Regions from separate parts of the Paenibacillus sp. FSL R5-0908 genome, predicted to be linked through region 3. Evidence: riboswitches for the same ligand, from Rfam matches in the RefSeq annotation. Region 3 holds a riboswitch; each other region holds the start of a gene.
What was found. Region 3 has a riboswitch for cyclic di-AMP ahead of MKZ09_RS03255 (hypothetical protein). Riboswitches for the same ligand answer to the same signal wherever they lie in the genome.
Positions count from the first base shown of each region.

Region 1: another riboswitch for cyclic di-AMP. It lies ahead of MKZ09_RS28550 (alpha/beta fold hydrolase); the one in region 3 lies ahead of MKZ09_RS03255 (hypothetical protein).
Region 2: another riboswitch for cyclic di-AMP. It lies ahead of MKZ09_RS00545 (C40 family peptidase); the one in region 3 lies ahead of MKZ09_RS03255 (hypothetical protein).

Region 1 is NZ_JBBOUV010000001.1:6,307,860-6,312,019, reverse strand. Features, by position in the region: gene MKZ09_RS28565 (Nif3-like dinuclear metal center hexameric protein) at 1-790, shown strand, start outside; gene MKZ09_RS28560 (hypothetical protein) at 875-1,048, shown strand; partial or broken gene MKZ09_RS28555 (glyoxalase) at 1,125-1,220, opposite strand; cyclic di-AMP (ydaO/yuaA leader) riboswitch at 1,544-1,730, shown strand; gene MKZ09_RS28550 (alpha/beta fold hydrolase) at 1,836-2,645, shown strand; gene selD (selenide, water dikinase SelD) at 3,285-4,160, shown strand, end outside.
Region 2 is NZ_JBBOUV010000001.1:111,984-116,143, forward strand. Features, by position in the region: gene MKZ09_RS00530 (c-type cytochrome) at 37-393, opposite strand; gene MKZ09_RS00535 (GNAT family N-acetyltransferase) at 521-1,006, opposite strand; gene MKZ09_RS00540 (C40 family peptidase) at 1,196-1,687, opposite strand; cyclic di-AMP (ydaO/yuaA leader) riboswitch at 1,693-1,835, opposite strand; gene MKZ09_RS00545 (C40 family peptidase) at 2,198-2,626, opposite strand; cyclic di-AMP (ydaO/yuaA leader) riboswitch at 2,684-2,822, opposite strand; gene MKZ09_RS00550 (hypothetical protein) at 3,040-3,870, opposite strand; gene MKZ09_RS00555 (M1 family metallopeptidase) at 3,882-4,160, opposite strand, start outside.
Region 3 is NZ_JBBOUV010000001.1:697,708-701,867, reverse strand. Features, by position in the region: gene kdpA (potassium-transporting ATPase subunit KdpA) at 1-266, opposite strand, end outside; gene kdpF (K(+)-transporting ATPase subunit F) at 279-356, opposite strand; gene MKZ09_RS03260 (hypothetical protein) at 483-899, opposite strand; cyclic di-AMP (ydaO/yuaA leader) riboswitch at 1,151-1,340, opposite strand; cyclic di-AMP (ydaO/yuaA leader) riboswitch at 1,760-1,924, shown strand; gene MKZ09_RS03255 (hypothetical protein) at 1,993-2,547, shown strand; gene MKZ09_RS03250 (hypothetical protein) at 2,562-3,083, shown strand; gene MKZ09_RS03245 (hypothetical protein) at 3,124-3,576, shown strand; gene MKZ09_RS03240 (hypothetical protein) at 4,044-4,160, opposite strand, start outside.

The DNA of each region.
Region 1 (4,160 bases), 5.6 Mb from region 3:
CCTCACGATTAGAGCGATTTTGGAAGATTTAATGGGAACTGTGGAGCAGGTAGAAGGCACTGTGGATATTTTGAACCCAGGGGAACCGGAAACTGAAGTCACAGGGATTATTACGGCCTTTTCTGCCACGCAAAATATTGTGGAGCAAGCAATAGCGTTAGGAGCCAATTTGCTGATCACGCATGAAGGTGTATTTTATAGCCATTATGCAGCGAGCGAGTGGTTAGAAGGTGATCCAGTTTATCATGCGAAAAAAAGTCTGATCGGACATTCCCCAATAGCTATTTTTCGTTATCATGATTATTGGCATCGGCAAGAGCCAGATGGGATTATGATTGGTTTGCTGCGAGAGCTGGATTGGTCAGACTATGTGGAAGAGCAGCAAGCGGCTGCTACGATTCTCACTATTCCTGCTATGACTGTAATGGAAGCTGCTCAGTATATTAAAAGTAAGCTAGGCATCTCTTATGTACGCGCTGCTGGTGACCTGTCTCTGTCCTGCAAACGCGTAGGGATATTAGTAGGTTACAGAGGAGGCGGGACGATGGCTATTCCGCTTTTTAATGATCACAATCTTGATTTAATTATCGCTGGAGAGGGACCAGAGTGGGAGACTCCGGAATATGTGCGGGATGCAGGGCACCAAGGCAGATCTAAAGCACTCATCATGTTAGGTCATGCGGAGAGTGAAGCGCCGGGAATGAAATATTTAGCTGAAATCTTAGCAGACAAATATCCCATGCTTCCTACCCGGTTCATTGCTGAACAACCCATCTATCAGATGGTTTAATCTGGGGAAATTAAGAGTACGGAATAAATAAACATATTATGGAGAAAATGAAGGGAAACAGGTCACTGAGAAAGGAGTGTTTCAATGGAAATTCCTTTGGAGGCTGATGAAGTATTAAGTCGGATCAAAAAGCTGCAAAGCGACGGAAGCTCGATCAGTAAAAAACAAGTAAAGCAAAGCGACCCAGAGCTTATGAGAAGTGCGCTGTTCTTTTTTCCAAGCTGGGAGCATGCATTGAAAAACGCCGATCTTTTGTAGCCATAGTATTGTAAAAGGGAGCTAAGTGGACAGGGAATATCTCTGATTCTGCTTAGCTTTTTTCTTTTTTATGAAATCATTCGTGCTGTTCATGTGAAATAATATTAACAAGCTTGCCAAACGGATCGCGGACATAGAAACGACGAACACCCCAAGGTTTAGAAACTGGCCCAATATTGGTGATGATTCGTTTGACCCTCATTTCATGCCTCCATTGAAAGGACGATTTTAGTATTCATTTTTATTGGAGATTGTCGTTTCTTATTAAATAGGAAAGTACTGGTGAATTACTCCTATTTTCGCTTGCTTCAGAGCTGTTTTTCTAAAGAAAACGAGTAAACAAGAGCAAACGAAAGAGAAAATGAAGAGTATGCTTAATATGAAATGAAAAGCATTGCTTTCAACATTATTTTGACCAGAGCCCTCCTTTACAAGCAAACCTTACAAGAGTATGATTCATCTCAGAACTGACAATTATCTTAAATTTACAATTACATAAGCAATCCGCTTAATTTCCGTTTCTGGAAAGCGGGGGAACCAACAACTGGCAGCCGATGTGAGAGTCGGCACTGGTTATGGGGTGAATCCTGTTCCGGGTGCATAATATGCATCCCTACAGGTAGGGCAACTCTCACTGCCCGAATCCGACAGCTAACCTCGTAAGCGTATGGAGAGAGGATGAATGGCGTGTTTAGTGATGAATAGCCACAGAGAATCCCTCTGTGGTTTTTTGCTGCGTTTTTAAGCAGATATAGTCGTAGAATTTATTATGAAAGAGGTGTTACCTTTGCCTATCGCTAAACTGAACGGAACTTCGCTCTATTATGAAATCAATGGAACTGGCACTCCGGTTGTGTTTATCCATGGACATGGATTAACACACAGTATGTTCAAACCACAGCTGGAGTATTTTTCCGATAAATATAAAGTGATTTTGTGCGATTTACGGGGGAATGGCAAGTCTGGTAAACTGCTGGAGGCCCCACATGAGATTATTGAGACGCAATGTCTGGATCTAATTATGCTGTTGAATGACCTAGGTATCCGTGAAGCAGTTTTTGTAGGAATCGCTTATGGTGGCTTAGTCGTTCAGCATATTGCCAAACAATATCCTGAGCGTGTAAAAGCCATTGTTGTCGCGGATAGCTTTTGTAGGACTCACGGATCAACAATAGTAGGGAAAATACAAACTATGGCAGCATATTGCAGTTTACTAATGTATTATCTCCCAAGCGAGCTGGTGTTGCCTTCGATTCGGATGATGTACCGAGAGCGCTGGAGTCTGGCCTACAATGAGATTAGAAGAGGGCTGCTGGACAAACGTCCCCGTGAGCTATACCGGCAAAGGCTGGCCACGAGCCATGTTGATTACACCAGGTGTTTAAAGGCTTTTAAACGTCCCGCTTTATGTATTGTAGGGGACTTTAATGAATTTGGAGTGAATTGTATGAAGGAAATGGTGTCTCAGCTGCCACAGGCGCAGTTGGCGATTATTCCGAACGCATTAGATCCAAGTAATCTGTGCCAGCCGGAGCAATTCAATGCGATTCTTCAGCGTTTCTTGGAGAAGCAGCAGGGCAGTCAGCAGATTAGTTGATCCCTTTACAAGCGAAGCGTTTAAGTGAGAAAATAGGCGTCCCATAGCCAGGAGATGAGCTGGCTGTGGGACGTCCTTCTGGGAAGAACTTTAGGGAAATCCTCCCTAAAATGATCGACAGCATGGCTCCTAGAACGTAGATTAGGGAAATCCTCCCTAAAATGAAGGAGATTATGGCTCCTAGAACGTGAATTAGGGAAAACTTCCCTAATAATAGGATGCTTTTAGCCATAAATGGGTATTTGCATGAATTTTTAGGGAGAAATTCCCTAAAAACCTCATTTTAAAGCGATTATCGATGAATATTAGGGAGGATTTCCCTAATATAATGGATATCTAACTAAAGGCTGGCTCATCAGTAGTGAAATCTACGAATGAGCCAGCCTTTAGTATTTTACCAACCGGTGGATGTTGAACATTTACAAGCATATTGTAGCTAGAACGCCACTTAATGTACCTACCCTACCACAGCACCAAATATAGCTCACCCGACGTGGGAAGAACAGTAGACCCTAAGTAGTGAAGGTAAGTGTATAGAGAGAGGTGTAATAAGCAACGCATCTGCAACTCTTGCATTTTGTGCAATGCGATCTACTCGTGTAAGATTAAGATAATTCATACCAAAGGAGCTGAGTCATGATGTCTCAAGCTGAAACCATAAAACTGACTTCATTATCTTCAAAAGGGGGCTGCGGCTGCAAAATCGGTCCCGCCGATCTCATGCAGGTTATTCGTAGTCTGCCACCAACTGTTCCTAACCCGGATCTACTTGTAGGTCTTGATACTAGTGATGATGCAGGGGTGTATCGTTTAAGTGATGAATTAGCGTTAGTGCAAACTGTTGATTTTTTCACGCCGATCGTGGATGATCCCTATTCATTTGGTCAAATTGCAGCAGCCAATGCATTAAGTGATATTTATGCGATGGGTGGAAAGCCGCTTACGGTGCTTAATATTGTGGCTTTTCCTATTTCTGTTTTAGATAAAAGCGTTCTTGGTGATATTTTGCGCGGCGCGGCGGATAAAGTACAGGAAGCAGGAGCTACTCTTGTGGGCGGACATTCCATCGACGATAAAGAGCCCAAATTCGGATTGGCCGTTACGGGCCTTGTGCATCCTGACAAAGTAAGAACGAATGCGGGCGCCAAGGTGGGAGACAAGCTGATTTTAACGAAGCCTATCGGAGTGGGGATCTTAACAACTTCCATTAAAAAGGATCAGCTATCTCCTGAAGAAACCACACGCCTCACGACAGTAATGTCTACTTTGAATAAAAAAGCGGCTGAAATCATGGAGCCTTATGATGTACATGCTTGTACAGATGTTACCGGATTTGGGCTACTGGGACATGCCTCGGAAATGGCAAAAGGAAGTAACCGCGGACTGATTATTCGTCAAGGCGATGTACCGATGCTGCCAAGAGTAAGAGAGCTTGCGGAGCAGGGATTTGTTCCAGGAGGCACTAAGAATAACTTTGCCCATTTGGAAGGCAGTATTCTTTATCCGGAAGAGATG
Region 2 (4,160 bases), 590 kb from region 3:
TATCTCATACACGGGCGTTTTTAGTTGCTTGATGGGTTACTTTTTCTCTGAGAGCCAGAGTGCGACGTTGGCGATCTCTTCAGGCGCTAGCTTCTCCTTAAAGGAAGGCATTTGACCACGTCCTTTAGTGACGATGCTGTAGATTTCCTCAGCGTCATGCTGGCCGCCTTCATTCTGAAGACTTGGTCCAACTCCACCTTGAAGCTGATCGCCGTGACAGGTGATACAGCTGGCTTTCACGGTTGCTTCTGCCTTTGCTGCGTCCAGTTGAACTACCGGCATCGTGGGCTTATTTTCTTCCGCTACCTCTTCTTTACCCGGAAGTGTAAACATGAGTACTACCGCAAAGGCACAGGCGGCAAAAAACAAACCGCTCATGATCCATTTCTGCATCCCAATTCGTCCCTTCTATGTAAGCTGCTCCCTACATTATAGCTTATGGTGAAGCGTTATCATAGGGTTTGTGACAAAAAAATGAACGAGAATACAATCATTCTTATGAAATATATGGTATTTAATATCATTTGTCATAGACCATGCAATAAAAAGGTTTATCTCCTGTAGGTGTGCGGCGTTCATACGTATCTGTAATCGTAAATCCACATTTTTGATAAGTTCGTATGGCGCGTTGGTTCCAGGTCAGGACTTCTAGATCTATCTCACGATCAGGATAACGATTCAAGGCTGTCTGGACGATGGCATCCACGAATAGTTTGCCTAAACCATGGCCGCATAGATCGGGGCGCATCCCAACTCCTAAACGAACGACTCCTTCCATCGGGAACAACTGTGCGAATCCGCACAATACCTCTTGTTCATTTAATATGGAGATATATTGTTCCTCCCGGAGCTGCGGATCACCAAACTCGATGCCAAGAGCCTGCATCTGCTCCCACGGCATCCAGCCATAAATATTATATGGAGGCGTATAGCTCCACTTACAAATAGCTTCTCCGTGAATTGCCTCCATAGGAACTACATGAAAAGTTACCGAGGGATTTATCATAAAGTCATCGATCTCCTTTCACGAGGACATTGCTATATTACTAATTATATACAAAATGGGGGAGGTTCGACTCAGAAACTTTATATGAGAGAAATGTTTTACAAATTATGAGAGGGGTAAATAAGTAATAAGACAAAAAAACAAGCTCTCCTCCAAGAGTTACCTTGGAAAAGAGCCTATGTACGTTACTTATTGCACATCATCATTGTCTTCCGATTCAGCAGCAACCGATTGGTAAGCGTCTGTGCTCATAATGCGCTTGGCACCAACGTAGCGTTTCACGTAGTAGCTATCACTCAGAGAGCTAATCGTAACACCGCGTGAGGTAGAAGCGTGTGCGAACTTACCTTCACCGACATAAATGCCGACATGGGAGACACCTTTGCCACTTGTATTGAAGAATACAAGATCTCCGGCTCTTATATCATCACGGGAGATTGCTGTGCCCATTTGATATTGGGAACCTGATTGGTGTGGAAGGTTAATGCCAATCTTATCAAACACATACATTGTAAATCCGGAGCAATCAAATCCGTTAGTGGATATACCGCCGGATACGTATTTAGTACCGATGGCCTTGTCAATCACTTTATCCATTTTGGAATCTGCGAAAGCGCTTCCTGCTCCGATGGTGAGGATGATGGAAAAGCTTAGTACTGCTGCTGCTAACTTCTTCTTCAAAAGTGTATACCCCTTCCAAATGCCTACGAGGTTAGCTTAAGGGTTCGGTTGAAGGTCCCCTATGACCCCTCTATATAATGGAGGTCAATTCACCCAAAGTTGGTTCCCCCGTTTTCCTAATAGTTAGGAAACTCGGCTCATACTGTTGATTAGGATTAGCTTGTAATCAATACATGACAAAACCTTTGTAAATAACAACTTAATGATTACAAAAATGTTACTAAAATCTCACTGCGCTAATTGTAACAAACAGAAAGCCGCTTGGCAATCGTTTTTAACATATTAATGCAGAAAAATTGGAATTTTTACGGTAGAAAGGCATATGTAAGCGTTAATAATGACCTAATTTTTAATATAATTGCAATTTTTATCAAATAAACGTGTTTCAATTGGGCTCTAATAGTGTAAAAATATATTATGGAAAAAAGAAAAACCCGAATTTGATTACGGGCATAATCAGATTCAGGTTCATATAGTTGTAATTATGAGGTTATAGTTGTGAGGAAGGTTTCAATCGAAGGCTACAGCTTGATAAGCTGAAGTACTCATTACTCTTTTAGCGCCAACATAACGATTGGCCCAGTAGGCCTGACTGAGTGAAGTGATGGTCACTCCACGCGAAGAGGACGATTGTGCGAATTTTCCGTTTCCAACATAAATGCCGACATGGGATACTCCATTGCCAAGTGTGTTAAAGAACACTAGATCACCAGAACGCAGATTGCTTTTGGATACAGCAGTTCCAACGCTATATTGAGCTTTTGATGTACGAGGTAAAGTAAGACCCACATTCTTGAATACATACTTTGTAAATCCAGAGCAATCAAATCCGGCAGTGCTTGTACCTCCGGTTTTATAGGCAACTCCAATAGTCTTTGAGATTACAGAGTCCATTTTAGAGTCGGCAAAGGCGCTTCCTCCACCAATAGATAACGCCATTACAAGTCCTAGCGCCGCAGCGACGCATTTTTTTCTTAAATTATGTCTTTTCAAAAGATGTACTCCTTCCAAGGCCTGCGAGGTTAGCTTAAGGGTTCGGTAGAAGATTCCCTATGATCCCTGTAAAGCGAGATCAATTCACCCAAAATATGGTTCCCCCACTTCCCGGTGCAAAGGAATTAGGCGTGTTAAGCACCAGAGAATGACGTTTCGACAGTTACACTTACGATAAATACATTTAGTTATGTAGGAATCGTTTCAATTGATTACAAAATTGTTACTAATAGCACAGGACTTATTGTAACAGAGCTTTTACGATTTTGCAAATACTCTTAAGTTATCCGTAATGAGAAAAAGTCCCAGCTCCTGAATACAGGAATTGGGACCTTTTTATTATGTCAAATAAGGTTGATTTATTGTGGAAATGCTTTGCTACGCCATAGATGATATTGTGCAGAGATTCCCCACATTTTTAAGAGCGTAGAAGGTAGTGGTGAGATTTGCCGTATTATAAGTGCCGGTAGGCCGGGACAGAACAGACCCGTCAGTCCGCACACTAGCAGTAAGAGCAAGCCTCCCGCACCAAGTACAATGGAAACACCTATAGCAGGAATCAGTGACCGCAAGCAGATGAACAGTGAGGAGAACATTCCTGTACCGCCGGTGTAACCAAACTGCATATATAGAAGAAACAGGCGCACGATAAAAATATATATAAGCCATGCCAATACGTATGGTACTAAATGAAGTAACAAAGCGTAGTTAAACAAAGAGGATAAGAACAGCCCGTACATTTTTGGAGCAAGCCAGTAAAGCGGCAGCAGGGTCAGCACCCATTCGATTAGGCTAAAGACTAAGACAGGTAGTCCATAGATCTTCATGCCAGGGAAAAAGAACAGTCCACGCTCGCCCTTTCGCTCCTGGTGGAGCTCATGCAGCAATCCTGCCCTTATGAAAGGGGAAAGCAGAAGTCGCAAGACAACAAGCGCCAGAAGCATCCATAACCAAGTGCGTATCGAAGGGTTCGTATTCAAGCTGAACTGTCCCTCGATATAATATAACAGTCTGCCCATACCGCTGCCTCCGGCGTCTTTATCCGGATAGCGCAGTAGAATCGGAATAATAGCAGATCGGATGAAACCATACATAAAGTAGCCCCAGAGCAGTCGGTAGATGAAGAGCAGAATTAAAATATAAAATTGCTCCTTCATGCTTTGCCAGCCGCGGGTTATCGATGTTCTCACAATCATTCACCTCACCAGACAAGAGTTCCGAGCACGGTTTCAAGTAGTTTAGTTACACTTAATGTCCAGCGAGAGAGCGTCTTGGGCTCTATTTCCGCCAGCCTAAAGTTGTTTAGATGTTTGCTCTCCAATAAGATGGAATGTTCAGGGTCAATCTCAGCAGAGAGAAGAGGCTTATCGCTTAACAATTGAAACGTAGTCTCTGCTCCTTCACCGTTCCAGACCCGCTGCACCGAAGAGCTGTCGGCGAATGTGAATTTCACGGGAACATCAACGTAATGGCTCCCTTT
Region 3 (4,160 bases):
GGCAATCCCCGCTGTAATCTTAGGAAAATATAACTGAAAGCAACCAGTACGATATTAGTTAAAACAAAGCTGAGTGCATACTTCTTCCAGGACATTCCGTCCCGTTTTTTCAGGCCGATCAGCTTATAAATACCTTTCTCTGTGCCTGCAAACCAGCGATCCGTACGATTCGGTTCGTTAGAAAATACATGATATAAATACGTCCCCATCGGCTTGACCAGCAAGATGAGAATTACAATTACGACGACTATTTGCAAAATGCCCATGAATGCCCCTCCTTAAAATTTCTCAGGATGAATCAACGCGTAAACCAGATATATAAACAACAGTAGGGTAACAGCGATTACTAGAATCACAGCTTATCCCTCCCCGTATCCTCAACTACACCTGCGCACCAGCGCATAAAGCCATAAAACAACCCGTAAATTACAGCTAACGAAGCCACCATATACAGATCCATCATATCTTCCGCACTCCTTCCATTATCCTTGATGAGGTGATCTATCGATTAGAAAATCAGCATCACCACTATGGGAATAGATTACATAGCTCGCACCAAGTCTTTTATAGACCAATCTAGGATTTATTGAACTTGTAATCACAAAAATTGGCTGTGTCGTCCAGGTACGGCACATCTGGATATAGCGGCAGCAAAGCGGAAAGCTGCTCTCAAACAGATATACCCTGCCTACCGGGAACGACGGGCGAAACCAAGTGCTTTGATGGCGAGTATCCACTAGAATAACCTGCTCAATCCCGAGCTCCTCAAGTAAAGCTTTCTCAGCCACATTGTTGGTTAATCCCGCCATCTTAATACCCCTGAACTTCAGAAGTTTAATGAAATGTTCTCCCGCCTTTGTAGGCGCACATACAAGCACATATTCATTCTGATCCGTCATCTTTTTTTCTCCTCCTGCTCATTTACAACAAGGAGGCAACGAAAATCTCCGAAAGGATGTTGACCTATCGTCATTTTCGGGCACAACCTAAAGCTCGGTTGTGTCACGTCATTAGACGCTGCCTAACAAATACCGCTAATGATGAATTTAGCGACCTCTTAGGGGAGGCCTCCATAAATGCTTTGCTTCTAAGAGCACAGCAAAAAGCCACAAAGGATCTCCTCTGTGGCTCGCTAGCGGTCACATTGCACTCATCCTCTCTCCATACGCTTACGAGGTTAGCTGTCGGATTCGGGCGGTGAGAGTCGCCCTACCTGTATAGATGCGAGCTCACTCGCACCCTCTACAGGATTCACCCCATAATCGGCTTCCGACTCTCACATCGGCTGCCGATTGTTGGTTCCCCCGCTTTCCTTATCGGAAATTAAGCGGATCAAATATTCGATTGTCGTTGAAACAGGAGTAATCATACTCTTATGCACGAAGACTTGTAAAACCTGAATGATGCCAAAATAATGCAAATTAAAAACTATTTTCCCATTAGATAGCGCTTACTTGATATCTAATCTCTCTATATCTCTTGTTTACTCGAGTTTCGGGCGTTTAATCGCTATCTATAACCCATGTGATTTTATTCACCTTTTTAGAGCAAAAATACTGTAAATTCCCTTTATAGGTAGAAACGCAAGAAGCTGAGGTTGAGCGAGAAAGAGGCGCGATAACACGCCATAAATACCTATTTACCTCATTTTTCAGTCGTAGTCGGCAGGATATGGTTAAAATTGCTCTAAAAGAACATTTTCCGTTTTTTACAGAAAATCTTGAAAAGAGTATGATTCGGGTTGAATCTAATTCATGAAAAACAATCAACGCTGAGTTCCTGCATTTGCAGGGAACGGGGGAACCATCAGGCCGTCTGGCCTACTTGGGGTGAATCCAAAGGAGACTGCGTAAGTCTCAATAGGTAGGGCGACTCTCACCGTCCGAATCCGACAGCTAACCTCGTAAGCGTAAAGAGAGAGACCCTTGATCCGCCACGCTTTGGCCCAGGTATATCTGCCTGTAATCCAAAACCGCAGCAGAGGTCCTCCTCTTGCTGCGGTTTTTGCGTTACCTGAGCCTATTAGGTGATAGCACGCTGGATGGGGTGAATGTTTTGAAGCACTATTATTTAGGGATACATCAAGGGCTGCTTGAGCCGATAAGTCTAAATTACGTTTGTTTCGGGGCCTTGTGGTTCGAAGAAAATAATCACAGGTACATTGTAGGCTATGCATTTGGCCAGAACCAGATCCAAGCCCTTCGCCAGTTCAGCACACCTTCTTCTTGTAAAGACTGTTTAGACTCTAAGATTGTATATGAAATATATAAAAAAATTCGAGAACAACAGCAGCAGCAGGATTGGTCATCGCACCAAAAACTCCCGTGGTTTACAGCCTTCAAGGAGCCTTGGAAAGATGTAAGCGCCGGTTGGTATGTCTTGAGATCCCGCAGCACCTTTCCCTTACATCTATCTGTTATACGGAAAGAGAAGTTCCGACTATGGTTAGAGCATACCGCAGTCTGTGAGAATAAAATGGAAATGCTCGCTTGTGTAGAAAAGGCTAGTGTCACTCATCATGTTGACTTAAAGCTTTTGGAAATCTAAGGAGGAACCCTACTATGGACCAGCGCAGACTATCCCGCATTGAAGTATTTGTATTGGATGAACCCGAGCCTATCCACTATGGAATGGAAGGGGCTGAAGGCTGCCGTTATGGTATTCTGAAGCTCACTTGTAAGGGAGGATGCAGCTGGGGGGCTTGTCTGATCTCTGCCAACACCAAAAATTTCGATCTCATTAAATGGAGCTCTTTTTTACGGGCTATCTGTCATTGCCGTCTTGAGGAAGCGCTGGATAAGGTCCGCCGCGAAGGTTCAGATTGGGAGCAGGTTAAGCTTGAGCTAGTTCAGGGTGCTTTGCAGGATTTAAAGGCCAAGCTCCAGGGCAAATCCTTGGCAGGGCATATTCAGCAGGGGCGTCTGTACAGTGTTGCAGCTGGGGGGAGCAATTCCAGAAGTGAACGGCTCTACTACAAACCTTCCAAAGCTTTATCCACTGCCTCCCAGCAGAAACACAGTTGCCCGGAACCAGACACCGCCGATCTTATCAATAAATCCATCTCTTATTTTTCTATATTATAGATTCAAGCAAATCTCTCATTCTGAAAGGATCGTGTTCACCATGCCTGACCCCTTACCTTCCGTGTCCACCTACAGTACTAAATTTGCAGAGTGTGTTAAAAAGTATACTAATGAAGTCTACGTACTTAGTTCCATGTTGTTAGAACAATCTAATGAGGCAGACAAGATTACTATCTGTACCTTCACAGAGCTTCATAAAATATATCGTCAGGATGACTTCGACCCTCAGTTATTCTCTATCCACGCTTACCGCACTTGTATTCGCCAGTGTGCTGATTCTTTTGCCCGTCGCTCGCTTCTATCGGCTAAGGCATTACCTTGGGAGGAACAGCTTGTGAAGGTATTGTGGTACGGCTTAAAGCTGCCTCTTTCTCAAATAAGCATTATTCTGCAAAAAAGTGTTCCCGCACTGAAAGCACAGCTTAGAGCTGTACGGGAGCAGATGACCGCCCAAGCGGATATACTAACGAGCGCAAATCTTTCTATAATTTAGTCTCTGACTAGAATTCAAACGATCTTTGAGCGCATGAAGCGACTAATGGACTCAGGAGCCTTTAATTGAAGCTTTTACTCAAATATAGCCGGCGTTTGGACTCCAGTAGAAATCCCGAGCGATGAGCGTCTCGGATCGTCTTAAAGCAAGCCCTAATCATCTTCCACCAAGGCAAGGCTTACGGACCCAGATGACGTTACTTGCACGTTTATTGCCTTTTGAGCATAGTATCGGACTCCAGTGCAACTATTTGGTTAAAAGAGCTACTAATTCACCCTTTTTCATGCCAATAGCGACTATAGTGTCCGATATCTTGCTAAATCTCGATGATTGTTGCATTTAAGTACTGCTGGGTCCGTTAGCTAGATCAGCTCGTATACAAAGAGTTTGCCAACTCAAAAACGGGGATATCCCAGCAACCATAAATGGCTGTTAGGATACCCCCGAAAATTCAGTGCCTACTATTATTACACTTTACTCTTACGCGCCTTACCGTACATCCACAATCCTGCCAACATCCCCACTATAGCAACACCGGTCAATACGCCTTGAACGAAATCCATAAAAGTGGAGCCATCCGGAAG